One region of the Alloalcanivorax dieselolei B5 genome, then DNA from elsewhere that is predicted to be linked to it. Evidence: predicted binding sites of a transcription regulator. Region 1 holds the regulator's gene; the other holds the start of a gene.
The links. Region 1 encodes sigma-54, which starts transcription at its own class of promoters, with help from an activator protein. Its sites were predicted from a motif close to TGGCACNNNNNTTGCTNT; they were not measured.

Region 1 (9,669 bases):
GTCTGGAGAGTGAGGACTGGTTCTGATGGATCCCTGGCGCGTCCTGGGGCTTGAGGCCACCGGGGATACCCGGGCGGTCAAGCGTGCCTACGCGCGCTTGCTGAAAAGCACCCGCCCGGATGAACATCCGGAGCAATTCCAGGCTTTGCACGCCGCCTACAAACGTGCCCTGGGCCTTGCCGAGCAACGTGCCCGTGCCGCTGCCGCCAGCGATACGGAGCCGGAAACGGAAACCGGGAAGCGAACGGAGAAGAAATCCCCTGCCACGGCCGCCGAGACTCAGCCGCTTCCGCCCGAGACACCGGAATGGCCAGCGCCGGTGGTTCCGGTGGAACCTGAGCCGGCGTTCCAGGATCAGCCTCCCCCGCCGGCGCGGGACCCGGAGCCGGCCTGGGCCGCGGCACGTGAGCGGGAGGAAGAACGGGAGCCGGAAGAAGACGAGTGGCTGGCGGCCAGTCGTGAACACGAACGACTGTTGACCCAGTGCCAGGCTTTGCTGGAGCGCGAGGGGCGGCCGGCTGAGGAGAAGGAATGGCGTTTCCTCGCCAACAGTCCCTGGATGCTGGACAGCGCCTTTCACCATGGTTTGGGTGATGCCCTGATGGCGGGGCTGGTGGAGCGGCTTCGGCAGCAGGATAACAAGCCGCCTCTGGATGCGGTGACACTGGCTTATTTGAGCAGCCTGTTCGATTGGGAAGGGCGTCGTGGCTTGCTGGCGGCCCGTTTTGGCGATACCGCCATGGATCGGGTGTTGGCCCCCCTGGATACGAATTCTTCCGGCGATCAGGCCTTATTGCAGGGGCTGCGTGGTGGTAAGGAGACGGTGCCGCCGTCGCGTCAGGCAAGCTCCGAGCCGGCACCCGAAACCCTTTATTTCACCGGCATGACCCTGCGTATGGCCGCTATCGTCATCGATCTGCTGGTATTGGTGGCGCTGTTGGTCATGCCGATATGGGTGGTGAGCGTCATGGTGGCGGATGCTAATGGTGATGCCGATGCCAGTGGTGTTGGCGCTTTCCTCGGACTTTTTGCCATGCTCGCCGTGCCGGCCTATATGCTGATGGCGCTGGTCATGGAGGCAGGACCCAGGCAGGCGACTCCGGGGAAACGGATGCTGGGGCTCAGGGTAACGAATCTGGAGTTTGAGCGGCTGTCATTCCTGCACAATGTATGGCGGGTCATGGCGTTCGTAGTGGTCAATGCGCTGACCAGCAAGGTGGTGATCCTGGTGAACCTGTTCCTGAAAGGGAATCTCCTGCACGATCGCGTCAGCCGCAGTTATGTCATCAACTGGGCGCGCAGCGAGAGGGAGCGGAAGGACGGGCAGTAGACCGGACCACGAAGCCGCTGTAGGAGCTTGCCCTGCAAGCGAATGCGCAACGTTCAAAGAGTTCGCTTGCAGGGCAAGCTCCTACAGTGGCCTCTTCACTCTTCTTCGTCGAAACGGCGGGCGAACAGGTCGGCCAGTTCCGCCATGGCCGGCTGCTCGTCATCGCCGTCCACCCGCACCCTGAGGTTGGTGCCTTTGGCGGCGCCGAGGGTAAGCAGGCCCATGATGCTCTTGGCGTCGACCTGACGCTCGTTGTGAAGCACCTGAATAGTGCAGCTGTAACGTGACGCCACGCTGACCACTTTGGCGGCGGCGCGGGCATGCAGTCCCAGTTTGTTGATGATGGTGAGTTCCCTCTCGATCATCCCTCCAGCTCCCGATGCCGCACATGCAGGGGGATGGCTTTATTGCGCAGGCGCTGAGCCAACTGCTCGGCCAGATAGACGGAGCGATGGCGGCCACCGGTGCAGCCGATGGCAACGGTAACGTAACTGCGGTCGTTGGCGGCATAGCGGGGTAGCCAGCGAACCAGAAACTGGAAAATATCGTCGATCAAATCCTCGGTTTCCTGATGAGATTGCAGGAAGGCCGCTACTTTGTCGTCGCGACCGGTCAGGGCCCGCAGATCGCCGTGCCAGTGGGGATTGGGCAGCATGCGCACGTCGTAGACCAGATCGGCGTCGTTGGGCAGACCGTTCTTGAAGCCGAACGATTGGATCAACAGCGACAGTTTGACGTTGCGGCCGGCTACCCGCTGGCGGATCTGGTTGCGCAGGGAGTGGACATCCAGAGTGCTGGTGTCGATCACCAGATCCGCGCGCATGCGGATGTCGGAGAGCAGTTCGGCTTCATAGGCGATGGCATCGGCCAGAGTGCGATCATCGCCGCTGAGCGGGTGTGGGCGCCGGGTGGCACTGAAGCGTTTGAGCAGGGTGCCGTGATCGGCGTCGAGAAAGATGATTTCCGTTTCCACCTGCAACTTGCGCAGTTCCGCCAGGGTGGAGGGAAAGGCCAGCAGTTGTCGCGGCAGGTTGCGGGCATCGATCCCCACCGCCACCCGCTCCAGCACCCGGTCCTCGTCATCCAGTTGCCCGGCCAGTTGCGGCAACAGGCCCAGAGGCAGGTTGTCCACGCAGTAATAACCGTGGTCTTCCAGTGCTTGCAGAGCCGTGGTCTTACCGGATCCGGACCGGCCGCTGAGAATGGTCAGTTTCATGGCGATTGACGCTTTCTTCCCCGAAAAGACGCCCGGGCCGGGGAGAACCGGCCGCATGGGCCCCGTCGTAGCTTATGAAGCCAGGCGCAATTCGGCCTCTGACTCCACGGCGGTAATATAGAGTTGGTGATCGTCCGTGGCCTGGCGCAGTTCACGCCGATAATCCTCGTCGTTGAACAGGTTGGCCAGGTGACTCAGGGTCTTGAGGTGCTGTTCGGGGTTCTGTTCAGGCACCAGCAGAACGAACACCAGATCCACCGGCCGGCCGTCCACGGCATCGAAGTCCACCGGTTCGGCCAGTTTCAGCAGCAGGCCCACTGCCTGCTCGCAGCGTCCGAGCCGACAGTGGGGGATGGCGATGCCTTCACCGATACCGGTGGAGCCCAGGCGCTCCCGGGCCACCAGTGCATCGAACACGTCCTGGGCACCGAGGTCGCCGCAACTGGCCGCGGCCAGCTCGGCAACCTGATCCAGAAGGCGTTTTTTGCTACCCACCTCGATACCGTTATGGGTGCGGTCCTCGGTGAGAAGTTCTCGTACTCGCATAGATCCGCTTAGTGACCGTGCTTGCGGCTCACGGTCTTCTCCTTGTGTTTGAGAATCTGACGATCCAGCTTACTGGTCAGGGCATCAATAGCCGCGTACATGTCACCGGCCTCGGCGGTGGCGAAGACTTCGCCGCCGGAAATGTGGATGGTGGATTCCGCCTTGTGGGTGTTCGGCTCCGGGGACAGGATTACCTGAATGCTAGTGATCTGGTCGAAATGCCGTTCCAGCTTGGAAAACTTGTCGTCCACATAATCACGAAGGGCTTCGGTGATATCCAGGTGATGGCCACTGATGTTGATTTGCATAGCTGGCTCCTTTGCCTCGTTATTTAACCCCGGCCTCTGGCCCGGGTTATAAGCCGTTTCCCGCGTCGTCAAACCAGACGTTTGCGAGCGCTGGAAGACGGGATTCGCATCGCCTCCCGATACTTGGCGACGGTCCGGCGCGCCACCTTGATCCCTTGCTCATTGAGCAAACTGGCCAGCTTATTGTCGCTGAGTGGCTTGCGAGGGTTCTCGGCGGCGACCAGCTTCTTAATGATGGCACGAATGGCGGTGGAAGAACATTCACCGCCGCCTTCCGTGTCCACGTGACTGGAAAAGAAATACTTCAGCTCGAACACCCCTCGGGGCGTGAGCATGAACTTTTGATTGGTGACCCGGCTGATGGTGGATTCGTGCATCTCCACCGCCTCGGCGATATCGGCCAGCACCAGCGGTTTCATCGCTTCCTCGCCATAGTGGAAGAAGTCCTGCTGCACCTCGACGATGCGCCGGGCCACCTTCAGCAGGGTGTCATTACGGCTTTGCAGGCTTTTCAGGAACCAGCGCGCCTCCTGCATGCAGTTACGCAGGTACTGGCCGTCCTCGCCCTCGGTGCGGCGGGCCAGGCGGGCGTACTGGGCGTTCAGGTTGACCTTGGGCAGGACTTCTTCGTTCAGTTCCACCCGCCAGCCGCCGCGGAAGGGGCGCACCACCACATCGGGAACCGCGTATTCCGCCACCTCGCCGCCGATTTGTTCGCCCGGGGCCGGGTCCAGGGTGCGCAACAACGCCAGGGCGTCGAGGAGATCGCTTTCCGTCACCCCCATGGTGCGGCGCAGTCCGGCATAGTCGTGCTTTTCCAGTAGCGCGAGATGCCCGAGCAGGGCGGTCGCGGTGTCCAGGTGCGGGGTGTCGGCGGGCTGTTGGCGCAATTGCACGCCCAGGCATTCGGCCAGATCACGGCTGGCCACGCCGATCGGGTCGAATTGCTGCAGTCGGTGCAGGACCGCCACCACTTCGTCTTCCTCCACCGGATCATCGGCGTCGGCGATTTGCCGCTCGGCGGTGTCGAGCAGATCATCCAGGGGCAGGGACAGGTAGCCACGGTGGTCGAGGGCGTCGATGAGGATGCCGGCGATGACCCGGTCCCGGTCGCTCATCGGGCTGAGATTGAGTTGCCAGAGCAGATGGTCCTGGAGGGTGACCGGAGCGACGTGGCGCTGTTGCCAGGCGTCGGCGTCATCGTCCTCGCCGCCGCCCGAGCCGGAACCGGACTGGCCCACATAGAGGTCGTCCCATTCGCTGTCGCTCTCCACCGGTCCATCCACCAGGTCGTCCAGGGCCTCGTCGCGTTCGAGGTCCATTTCCTCCGCTTCCCAATCGTCATCGGCGGGGGTGTCGTCCTCGGTGTAGGCCTCGACCCCCTCTTCAAGTTCCAGCAGGGGGTTGGTTTCCACCGCCTGCTGGATTTCCTGGCGCAGGTCCAGCGTCGACAGTTGCAGCAAGCGAATCGCCTGCTGCAACTGCGGCGTCATGGTGAGCTGCTGGCCGATCTGGAGTTGTAGACTCGGTTTCATACTGCCTTGGTGGTCCGGTGAATCGCCAAGGCGGCAGAATAGCAGCGTCTTTCAAGGTTTCGCAATTCATTTAAGCAATATGTATGCCAATGTTGAAATTGCAATTGAAAAAGAGTAGAGGCGCGTCATAGCCGAAAGTCGGCGCCCAGATAGACGTCGCGGACCTGTTGATTACCGAGGATGGTCTGGGAATCGCCCTCGGCGATGATGTTACCGGCGCTGCAGATATAGGCGGTATCGCAGATATCCAGCGTTTCGCGCACGTTGTGGTCGGTGATCAGCACGCCGATGCCGCGATCCTTGAGATGACGAATGATGCCCTTGATGTCATTCACCGAGATCGGGTCGACCCCGGCGAACGGCTCATCGAGCAAAATGAACGCCGGATCCGTGGCCAGGCCACGGGCGATCTCCGCCCGCCGCCGCTCGCCACCGGACAGGCTCATGCCCATGCTGTCGCGGATATGGGTAATGTGGAATTCCTCGAGCAGATTGTTCAGCTCCTGCTCGCGCTCGGCTTTGCTCAGTTCCTTGCGGGTTTCGAGGATCGCCATGATGTTCTGTTCCACGGTCAGACGGCGGAAGATGCTCGCCTCCTGAGGCAGGTAGCCGATACCGCGCTTGGCGCGCCCGTGCATGGGCAGGTGGGTGATGTCCTCGCCGTTGATCTCGATGCGCCCGGCGTCCGCTTCCACCAGCCCGACGATCATGTAAAAGCAGGTGGTCTTGCCGGCGCCGTTGGGGCCCAGCAGGCCCACGATCTGGCCCGCTTCCACTTCCAGGGAGACGTCCTCGATGACACGGCGCCCTTTGTAGCTTTTGGCCAGTTGGCGGGCATTCAGTTTCGCCATGGTCAGGGGCTCTCCGTTTCATTGGGGGTGCTGTTGGCGGGCGATTGTGGCGCGCCGTCGTCCTGGCCCTGGTTGTCTTCGCCGGTTTGCGACGCCTCGTCGCCGTTATCGCCGCTCTGAGCCTGGGAGGCATTGGCGGCGGGAATCACCAGCCGCACCCGTTTGTCGCCCTCGCTGCTGGCATCCATCCGTCGGGAGTTGAGGTCATATTCCACCCGGGCCCCTTCGAAGGTGTTGCCCTGATGCTGCACATAGGCGTTGCCGGTGAGGATCAGACGACGGCGCTTGAGATCGTAGACCAGGTTGTCGGCGTGGGCGTCCAGGTCCTTGCCTTCGCGCATGCGCACCGGACTGCCGGTGGCTTCCACCCGCACCAGTTGCTCGTTCTCGGTGAACAGCCGCAAGACATCGGCGTTGAGTCGACGGTTGCCCTGGATCAGCTCGGCGTCACCCCGGTATACGCCAGTGCCGGCGTCCCGTTCGAACACCGCCTGGTTGGCGCTGACCTCCACCGGGCCTTCGGCACCAGACTGGGCCACGGCCAGCGCTGGAACCAGAATGGCGGCGGCGATTACCGCGCGCAGACGGCGCAGCGGGCCATGCACCGGACCGTTATGGCTTGGGTCCTTTGAATTCACTTACTACTCCTTGCTTGAGAGTCATGCGCCCGGTGTCCAGGTCCGCGTCCATGCGGCCCGCCCGGGTGCTGCCTTCACTGTGTCGCATATTGACGGTGTCCGGGGCGGAAACCTGGCGATCACGGCTCAGGTAGTGCAGCTCCCGGGTATCGAGGGTGACGCCGTTGTTCTTGCTGACCGCCTCGACGTTGTTTTCGAAGACGATCACATCGCCGTTGTCGCGTACTTCACCATTGTCGGCCTGGATGGTCCACTGGCTGTTGCCGTTGTTCAGGCGCAGGTCCGGGTGATCGAGCAGCGTCAGCGCTTCGCGTTCGTATTGTTCCAGATTGTTGGCCAGAAGCCGGTATTCCACTTCGCCGCTGTCGCGGTTGAACTGGCGGGCGACAATGTTTTCCGCGGTGATCACCGGGGCGCTGAGGAACGCTTCATTGTCACCTTCCAGTGGGTTGCCCCATTCGTGCAGGGTCATCATCACGATCAACCCGAGCAGGATGACGCCGCTGGCGCTGAGCAGGCCGGGCCGTCTCACTGCCCCTCCCGCAGCCGCAGCAGGCTGTCGCACACTTCCCGTACCGCCCCTTCGCCGCCGCGCGCCTCGGTGACAGTGCCGGCGGCGCTGCGCGCCGCCGCGTGGGCGTTGGCCGGGGCGAAGCCCAGCCCGGCCCACTCCAGCGCCGGCACGTCCGGTTCGTCGTCGCCCATGTAACCGATTTCTCCGGCGCTCAGGCCCAGTTGTTGTGCCAGCGCGGACAGGGCCACGCCTTTGTCCTCGCGACCCTGGATCACGTGTTCGATACCCAGGTCCCGGGCCCGGCGGGCCACCATGGCGGAGTCGCGGCCGGTGATAATGGCCAGGGTGACGCCGCTGGCCGCCAGTTTTTTCAAGCCATGGCCGTCCAGGGTGTTGAATGTTTTCAGCATCTCACCGTCCGGGCCGTAGTAGAGACGGCCATCGGTCATCACGCCGTCCACGTCGAAGGCCATCAAGCGCAGGCGCAGAGCCTGTTCCGGCTTTATCCCCAGCGTCATTACATTACCCCCGCGCGCAGCAGATCCTGGGTGTTGAGCGCACCGATCGGGCGCTGCTGGTCGTCACAGATGATCAGACCGTTCACCTTGCGCGTCTCCATCAGTTGCAATGCCTCCGCCGCCAGACGGCCGGGCTGGATGGTGACCGGGCGCGGTGACATCACATCGCGAATGCCGACGACACGGACATCGACGCCTTTCTCCAGGGTGCGGCGCAGATCACCGTCGGTGAAGATGCCGATCAGCTTGCCGTCCTCGTCCACCACCGTGGTCATGCCCAGGCCCTTGCGGGTCATTTCCAGCAGAGCATCGGATAAGGGGGTGCTGGCGCTGACCACTGGCAGTTGTTCCTCTCCGTGCATGACATCGTCCACTTTGAGCAGCAACCGGCGTCCCAGGCTGCCGCCGGGATGGCTGAGGGCGAAATCCTCCGGGGTGAAACCGCGCGCTTCCAGCAGCGCTATGGCCAGGGCATCGCCCATGGCCAGGGCGGCGGTGGTGGAAGAGGTGGGGGCCAGATTGTGCGGGCAGGCTTCTTCCTTCACCGCCACGTTCAGATGAACATCGGATAATTGCGCCAGGGAAGATTCCGGGCGGCCGGTCATGCTGATCAGCCCACTGCCTTTGCGTTTGATCACCGGGATGATGGTCAGTATTTCCTGAGTCTCGCCGGAATTGGACAGCGCCAGCACCACGTCCTCGCTGGTGATCATGCCCAGATCACCGTGGGAGGCTTCCCCCGGATGGACGAAGAACGACGGGCTGCCAGTGCTGGCCAGAGTGGCCGCCAGCTTGGTGCCGATGTGGCCGCTTTTGCCCATGCCGGTGACGATGATGCGACCGGTGCAGGCCAGCAGGCGCTCGCAGGCGTTTTCGAAATCCTTATCCACACGCGCACTGAGCGCGGCCACCGCCTGGGCTTCCTCGTCCAGTACACGGCGCGCGGTGGCGATGAAGTTGTAAGGCATAGGGTCTCCCTTCACGGTCGCGGCCCGGTCCGCCGCCGGGATTTGTCGACGGGGCCTGATGAAGCCGCCGATTATACACCGGATGTTGCCTGAAGGCCTCGCCAGAGCACCATCAAATAGACACCGTATCCGGCTAACAGTGCCAGACCGGTGCCACGTCCCAGGGGGCGGCGTACCGCCAACATCATGCCAAGCGCCATGACCAGGGTCAGCAGCACCACAGCGGTGTAGTCGCGATCCAGCAGTGCCGGGTCGGCCAGTCTGCCGGGGCCGAGCAGAGCGGGCATCGGCAGCACCATCAGCAAATTGAGGATGTTGGAGCCAAGCACATTGCCCAGGGCCAGTTCGCCGTGTCCGCGACGGGTGGCCGCCAGGCAGGTGGCCAGTTCCGGCAGGCTGGTGCCGAGCGCCACCAGGGTCAGACCGATCAGGGCCTCGCCGACACCCAACTGCCGGGCTACTTCAGTGGCACCCCAGACCAGCGCCCGGGCGCTGATCAGAAGCAGCACCAGGCCGCCAAGGAACAGCAGCAGATCCCGCCCACGGCCGCCTTCCGGATTATCCCGCGGCGGCGCCTCCATTAACGCCTTGCGTTTCCAGGTGGCCACCGCCAGTACCGTCAGGCCGGCCAGTAATAGCACGCCGTCGACACGGGTCAGCCGGCCGTCGATCAGCACCACTCCGGCCAGGGCGGTGACCAGCAAGCAAACGCTGAGTACCTGATGGCGGCTGTCTTGGGGGCAGGGCACGGGGCGCCACAGCAGGGTCAGTGCCAGCACCAACCCCATATTGGCGATGTTGGAGCCCAGCGCGTTGGCCACCGCCAGTGCGGAACTGTCGCTCAGCGCGGCGGTGGCGGAAACCAGAATCTCCGGGGCCGAGGTGCCGAACGCCACCAGGGTCAGGCCCACCAGTGCCGGCGACAGGCCCAGCTTCAAGGACAGGCCGGCGGCGCCGGTGACAAACCGGTCCGAGCTCCAGGACAGGACCATGAGGGCAATCACACTGGTGAGCAAGGCGGGCAACATAGGCGCTCGGGAACCCCATACGTTAAAAGCCATCAAATCGTCATATACGGGCATGGGCGGCTTCCGGGGCCGATCCCGCCTGTGTAGGATGCGGTGAGTCCGCCGTTGCCTTCAACCGTGGCGGTGCTGACCGATTAGACCAGGGAGTGAACGCATGACTTATCCGAAACAATGGTTTTCCTTCATGGCGGCGGTGCTGCTGCTGTTGACCGCCGGT
Region 2 (6,772 bases), 1.6 Mb from region 1:
ACTGCGCATCCGGTGGCGGGCGTCACCATTCCGGATTGGGAGGAGTGTCTGGCGCTGGCGGCACGCTGCTATGACCTGACCGGGCTGGGGTATCTTGGCGTGGACCTGGTGCTGGACAAGCACAAGGGACCGATGATGCTGGAGCTCAATGCCCGTCCCGGCCTCAATATCCAGATCGCCAATGACGATGGACTGTTGCGTCGCTGCGGTATCGTTGAGCGCCATCTGGAACAGCGCGGCAAGGATGAGGGCGAGGAGCCGGTGGAGCAAAGGGTCGTGTTCGCCAAACACCATTTCGCGGTGGCGACCCCGGAGCCGCCGGATACGATCACGGAATAACCGCCTTGTCTCGGCACGGCGTTGAAGAAAACGCCGGACGGCGCGGATAGTGTTACCCGGGTCGGGTTTGCTATACTCCGTCGCCCACTTTTTGACCGGCACGCGAGCCGCCCTATGACCGAGTCAGCCCCTCAAACGCTGCAACGACCGCTGCAACGACGCGCCATCGCCCTGGTTTCCGGCGGCCTGGACTCCATGCTGGCGGTGAAAGTCATGCAGGAACAAGGCATCCACGTCGAAGGGGTGAATTTCTTCACCGGCTTCTGTGTGGAAGGCCATACTCACGCCATCCGCAAAAAGGACAAGGACAAAAACAAGCGTAACAATGCGCTTTGGGTCGCCGAGCAGTTGGGTATCAAACTGCATATCGTGGATATTTCGGAAGAGTACAAGGATGTGGTGCTCAATCCGAAACACGGCTATGGCGCCAATCTGAACCCCTGCCTGGACTGCAAGATTTTCATGGTCAACAAGGCCACCCTGATGCTGAACAAGGCTCGGGAACTGGCTGGCGAGAAGGGGTTCGACTTCATCATCACCGGTGAGGTGGTGGGGCAGCGTCCCAAGAGCCAGCGCAAGGAAACCATGCCGATCATCAGCCGCGAATCCGGTGCCGATGATCGCCTGTTGCGTCCGCTCAGCGCCAAGAACCTGCCGGAGACCCTGCCGGAACGGGAAGGCTGGGTGGATCGCAGCCAATTGCACGACTTTTCCGGCCGTAACCGCAAGCCGCAAATGGCGCTGGCCAAGCGCTTTGGCCTGGATGACTTCGCCCAGCCCGCCGGCGGCTGCTGCTTCCTTACCGATGAGTCCTATTCGCGCAAGCTGGCGGATCTGTGGCAGGCTCGTAACGAACGCCGTTACGAACTGGATGACATCATGCTGCTGAAGGTCGGGCGGCATATCCGCCCGGCGCCGCACTACAAGCTGATCATCAGCCGCGAGGAGGGGGAGAATCGCTTCCTGGAAGGCTATCGATATCAGTTCACCAGCATCACCACGTCGAGCTGCCCGGGACCGCTGGCTCTGATCGACGGCAAGCTGGAGTCCGACCACGAACTACGCCAGGCGGCCGCTATCGTCGCCCGTTATTCCAAAGGGCGAACCGATGACGAGGTGGTGGTGGAAGTACGCGATCCCAGCGGCGTGGTCCGTCAGTTGCCAGTGCGGCCGGCGACGCCGGATCAGGTTTCGCCGGAATGGATGGTGTAACCATGAGCCATCACGAACTGGACGCCCGCCGGCTGCTGTGTCCGATGCCGGTGATCAAAACCCAGAATCAAGTGAACACACTCCAGCAAGGCGATACCCTGACGGTGATCTGCACCGACCCGGGGGCGCTCAACGACATTCCCGCCTGGTGCCGGATCAATGGGCATGCGGTGCTGGAAACCCGGGAAGAGGGCCATGAGGTGAGGGTGACGCTCGAGATTGGAGAGCCGTCCATTGCACTTTAATGGTGCACTTTTGTTGATTGTGCACGATATTGGTGCTTCCTGCCCCAATATGCCGGCCGATTTCGGGGCGTTACGGCCCGGATGCGCTAAAAAAGGGCTGGCACGTAATTTGCTCTCCTATTGGCATGCGGGGCCGAGTGCCCGAGAATAGCGGCTTCGAGTGGTCGGCCCGCCGATACCACTGAATGCCAGACACATACCCGTTCCAGGAGGACGTTCTACAATGTCTGAAAAGACGCTGAAGCTGATCAAAGATAACGACGTGAAGTGGGTCGATCTGCGTTTTACCGATAGCCGGGGTAAGGAGCAGCACGTCACCATCCCGAGTTCGGAAGTGGACGAAGACTTCTTCCAGGACGGCAAGATGTTCGATGGTTCTTCCATCGCTGGCTGGAAAGGTATCAACGAGTCCGACATGATCATGATGCCGGACGACAGTTCCGCGGTGGTCGATCCGTTCACCGACGTCACCACCCTGAACCTGCGTTGCACCATCGTCGAGCCCTCCACCATGCAGGGCTACGAGCGCGATCCCCGTTCCGTGGCTCAGCGCGCCGAGGAATACCTGAAGTCCACCGGTATTGCCGACAGCGCTCTGTTCGGTCCGGAGCCGGAATTCTTCGTGTTTGATTCCGTACAGTGGAAGTCCGACATGTCCGGCGCCATGTACAACATCTACTCCGAAGAAGCGGCCTGGGTGTCCGCCGATGAGTTCGAGAAGAACAACATCGGTCACCGTCCGGGCGTGAAAGGCGGCTACTTCCCGGTACCACCGGTGGATTCCCTGCACGACCTGCGCGCCGCCATGTGCGCCGCCATGGAGCAGATGGGCCTGGAAATCGAAGTGCACCACCATGAAGTGGGCACCGCCGGCCAGTGCGAAATCGGTGTTGGCGCCAACACCCTGACCGCCAAGGCCGACGAAGTTCAGATCCTGAAGTACTGCGTCCACAACGTGGCGCACGCTTACGGTAAAACCGCCACCTTCATGCCCAAGCCGCTGATCGGTGACAACGGTTCCGGTATGCACGTGCACGTGTCCCTGGCCAAAGACGGCAAGAACCTGTTTGCCGGCGACAGCTACGCGGGACTGTCCGAGGAAGCCCTGTACTTCATCGGCGGTATCATCAAGCACGCTCGCGCCATCAACGCCTTCACCAACGGTTCCACCAACTCCTACAAGCGTCTGGTGCCCGGTTTCGAAGCACCGGTAATGCTGGCGTACTCCGCCCGTAACCGTTCCGCTTCCATCCGGATTCCGTGGGTGAACAGCCCGAAAGCCCGTCGTATCGAGGCGCGCTTCCCGGATCCGTCCGCCAACCCGTACCTGTGTTTCGCCGCCCTGCTGATGGCCGGCCTGGACGGCATCAGGAACAAGATGCACCCGGGCGATGCCATGGATAAGGATCTGTACGATCTGCCGGCCGAGGAAGCCGAGGGTATCCCGACCGTGGCTCATACCCTGACCATGGCTCTGGATTGCCTGGAAGCGGACTATGAGTTCCTGATGGCCGGTGACGTGTTCACCAAGGATATGCTGGACGGTTACATCCAGCTCAAGCGTGAAGAGATCGAGCGTCTGAACATGACCCCGCACCCGGTTGAGTTCGACATGTACTACAGCTGCTAAGAATCCCAAGTTCCCGGCAGTTGCAAGGCCTCGCTTCGGCGGGGCCTTTTTTGTGGTTCATCACGGAATTGGGAACCGGCATTACCCTCCATCATGGACAGCTGAGCCGCGTTACGCCTTTACGGGAACGCCGTGAATACGTCCCTGTAGGCTTCCGGTCGAACGTCCCTGTTCGACAGGATCCCGCAAAGGCGTAACGCGGCTCAGCTTCGAGGTGGCCGGAAAGCAGGGTGTCCTTCTAACCGCCGGAGGAACCACGGTGGAATGGGTCATGTGGGCTCCTGTTCCGAAAGGTCTCCGTGCAGACCCGCCTCCCCGATGGAGCCTCCACCACCGTTGTTCCTCTAGTGTGCCCCAGACCCTTTTCTCCCCGTTCCGGTGCGGTCAGAATCAAAGTCGTGTCTCTTGGGGGGAGAAGGACCGTATGAAAACCACAACCGTTCTATTGATCACTTTTATGGGTGTCTGCGCCGCTGTCTCGGCGCGGGCCGATGCTGTGCCGGAAACCCGAGGCGAGACGATCTTCCGTAGTGTCGATGAACACGGCAACGTAACGTTCACCGACGCACCGCCGGAGGGCCGCGATGCCGAGGCGGTCCGCATCGGCCCCACCAATACCGTGCCGGGGCCGCAACGGGCCCGGCCGTCGGCCGAGCCGCCTGAGTCGTCGCAGCCGGTCTTCGGGGGCTACCAGCGTCTGGCGATCGTTTCCCCGCAGCCGAATGCCACCGTGCGCAATCCGGAGGGGGCGATCAGTGTGGAGGTGGCGTTGGAACCGGCTCTGCAGGCCGGGCACCGGCTGGAGATTCTGGATAATGGCAAGCCCCTGTCCGGAACCGCGCTGCGGGATCCGGAACGGGGTAGCCATGTGCTGGTGGCGCGTGTGCTGGATCAGCAAGGCAAGGAGCTTAAGCGCTCCGCCGCGGTCACCGTGCATGTGCATCGCACCAGCCGGTTGCAAAGTGGTCGGGCGCCCGCGCCCAGCGGAAGGGCCGGGATCGGGCAGGCTGCCCAGCGAGGGGGCGCCGCCAGTCCGGGCTCTGGCAGCGCCCTCGGAAGCGGCGCGAAGGCCGGTTCACCGGCCTCCGTCGGGCAGCCCGCCACCCGCGCTCAAACCGTTAAGCCCGATTCCTGACCCCTTTTTTCTGATTCGCACCAAGTCGGTGCATCCCTCCTGTGTACTGGCTACACTGATTCTGGCCGTCTGGCCGTTCGACGCCCTCCAGCAGTGCCCGGTTTGCCTCATCCCGATGGTTCTGGCGGGTGGCCTGATAATTGCTTATGCCCCGTTATGGGCCGAATCATGAAGACCGAGAAGGTAATGCACAAACGCTTGCTGGATCACCTGCGCACCGCGGTGATGCTGCTGGATGATGAGTTGCGGGTTTGCTACCTCAACCCGGCGGCGGAGATTATGTTGTCCACCAGTGCCAGCCGGATCATCGGGCAGGTGCTGCCGGACTATTTCCGTGATGACGGCAATGCCCATGGCGCACTAAAGCAGTGCATCGAGGACGGTAACCCCTTTACGCGCCGGGAGGCGAAGCTGGAGGTGGCCCCCGGGGTGCAGGTGACGGTGGATTACAGCATTACACCGTTGCAGGAGCCCGGCTATCCGATGGCGCTGCTGGTGGAAATGCAGGGGCTCGACCGTATGCTCAAAATCAGCCGCGAGGAGGCCCTGGTGCACGCGCATCAGGCCACCCGCGCACTGGTGCGGGGCGTGGCACACGAAATCAAGAATCCGCTGGGTGGGATCCGCGGCGCCGCGCAACTGCTGGAGCGTGCTTTGCCCAGTGCGGATCTGGCCGAGTACACGCGGGTGATCATCGACGAGGCGGACCGCCTGCGCTCGGTGGCGGATCGCATGCTCGGGCCGCGTAAACCGCCGGCGTTCGCCGATGTGAACGTGCACGAATGCCTGGAGCATGTGCGTCAACTGTTGCTGGCGGAATACCCCCAGGGGGTGCGGATCCTGCGCGACTACGATGTCAGTCTGCCGGACATTCCCGCCGACCGCGATCAGCTGATCCAGGTGCTGCTGAATCTGATGCGCAACGCCATCCAGGCGTTGCTGGAATCCGGTACCGAGGACGCGCAGGTCCTCCTGCGCACCCGGGTATTGCGGCAATTCACCATCGGCTCCACCCGCCACCGTCTGGTGTTGCGGGTGGATATTGAAGATAACGGCCCGGGGATCCCCGAAGAGTTACGGGAAACCCTCTTTTATCCCATGGTCAGTGGCCGAGCCAATGGCTCCGGTCTGGGTTTGTCCATCGCCCAATCCATTATCAGCCAACACCAGGGGCTGATTGAATGCGACAGCGAACCGGGCCGGACCCTGTTCAGTTTGCTGCTGCCCATGGAATTACCGGAAGCGAACAGCGCCACCTCGGATTCGGCCTGACAGGCCGGCCGGTGGCCCGATGATGTAGGGAGAGCACAGGCATGACCTCGACCATATGGGTGATCGACGATGACCGTTCCATCCGCTGGGTGCTGGAGAAGGCGCTCAGCCAGGAGGGGTTTCAACTGGCCTGTTTCGAGGATGCGGATGAGGCCCTCAATACCCTGGAAGAAGGCACCCGGGAACCGGATGTGCTGATTTCCGACGTGCGCATGCCCGGTACCGACGGGTTGCGCATGCTCAAGATCCTGCAGCGCAAGCACCCGGATCTGCCGGTCATCATCATGACCGCGCACTCGGATCTGGATTCGGCGGTGGCGTCCTATCAGGGCGGCGCGTTCGAGTATCTGCCCAAGCCGTTCGACGTGGACGAGGCGGTGGCGCTGGTGAAGCGGGCCATCAAGCACCGCCAGGAGGCCCGCGGTGAAGCGGTGGTGGCCAACGAGGAAACCCCCACCGAGATCATCGGTGAAGCGCCGGCCATGCAGGAAGTGTTTCGCGCCATCGGCCGGCTCAGCCACTCCAATGTCACCGTGTTGATCAACGGCCAGTCGGGCACCGGTAAGGAATTGGTGGCGCGGGCGCTGCACCGTCATTCCATGCGCCGGGAAAAGCCGTTCGTGGCGTTGAACATGGCGGCGATTCCCAAGGATTTGATCGAATCCGAATTGTTCGGCCATGAAAAGGGCGCGTTCACCGGCGCCAATGCCCAGCGGGTGGGCCGCTTTGAACAGTCCAACGGTGGCACCCTGTTTCTGGATGAGATCGGCGACATGCCGCTGGAGGCCCAGACGCGGCTGTTGCGGGTGCTGCAGGAGAACGAATTCTACCGGGTCGGTGGTACCACTCCGATTCATGTGGACGTGCGCATCATCGCCGCCACCCACCAGGACCTGGAACGATTGGTGCGCGAAGGTGATTTCCGCGAGGATCTGTTCC

Region 2: the regulator sigma-54 is predicted to act here: its motif matches at 1,895-1,912, upstream of glnA (glutamate--ammonia ligase).

The regions. Positions count from the first base shown of each region.
Region 1 is NC_018691.1:3,969,126-3,978,794, reverse strand. Features, by position in the region: gene B5T_RS17695 (molecular chaperone HscC) at 1-26, shown strand, start outside; gene B5T_RS17690 (RDD family protein) at 26-1,330, shown strand; gene B5T_RS17685 (HPr family phosphocarrier protein) at 1,426-1,695, opposite strand; gene rapZ (RNase adapter RapZ) at 1,692-2,546, opposite strand; gene ptsN (PTS IIA-like nitrogen regulatory protein PtsN) at 2,619-3,092, opposite strand; gene hpf (ribosome hibernation-promoting factor, HPF/YfiA family) at 3,101-3,400, opposite strand; gene B5T_RS17665 (RNA polymerase factor sigma-54) at 3,469-4,935, opposite strand; gene lptB (LPS export ABC transporter ATP-binding protein) at 5,061-5,786, opposite strand; gene lptA (lipopolysaccharide transport periplasmic protein LptA) at 5,789-6,424, opposite strand; gene lptC (LPS export ABC transporter periplasmic protein LptC) at 6,399-6,956, opposite strand; gene B5T_RS17645 (KdsC family phosphatase) at 6,953-7,456, opposite strand; gene B5T_RS17640 (KpsF/GutQ family sugar-phosphate isomerase) at 7,456-8,424, opposite strand; gene B5T_RS17635 (calcium/sodium antiporter) at 8,496-9,506, opposite strand; gene B5T_RS17630 (MlaC/ttg2D family ABC transporter substrate-binding protein) at 9,607-9,669, shown strand, end outside.
Region 2 is NC_018691.1:644,379-651,150, forward strand. Features, by position in the region: gene B5T_RS03030 (alpha-L-glutamate ligase-like protein) at 1-339, shown strand, start outside; gene B5T_RS03035 (tRNA (5-methylaminomethyl-2-thiouridylate)-methyltransferase) at 454-1,551, shown strand; gene B5T_RS03040 (sulfurtransferase TusA family protein) at 1,554-1,796, shown strand; gene glnA (glutamate--ammonia ligase) at 2,020-3,426, shown strand; gene B5T_RS22170 (DUF4124 domain-containing protein) at 3,851-4,561, shown strand; gene glnL (nitrogen regulation protein NR(II)) at 4,748-5,833, shown strand; gene glnG (nitrogen regulation protein NR(I)) at 5,875-6,772, shown strand, end outside.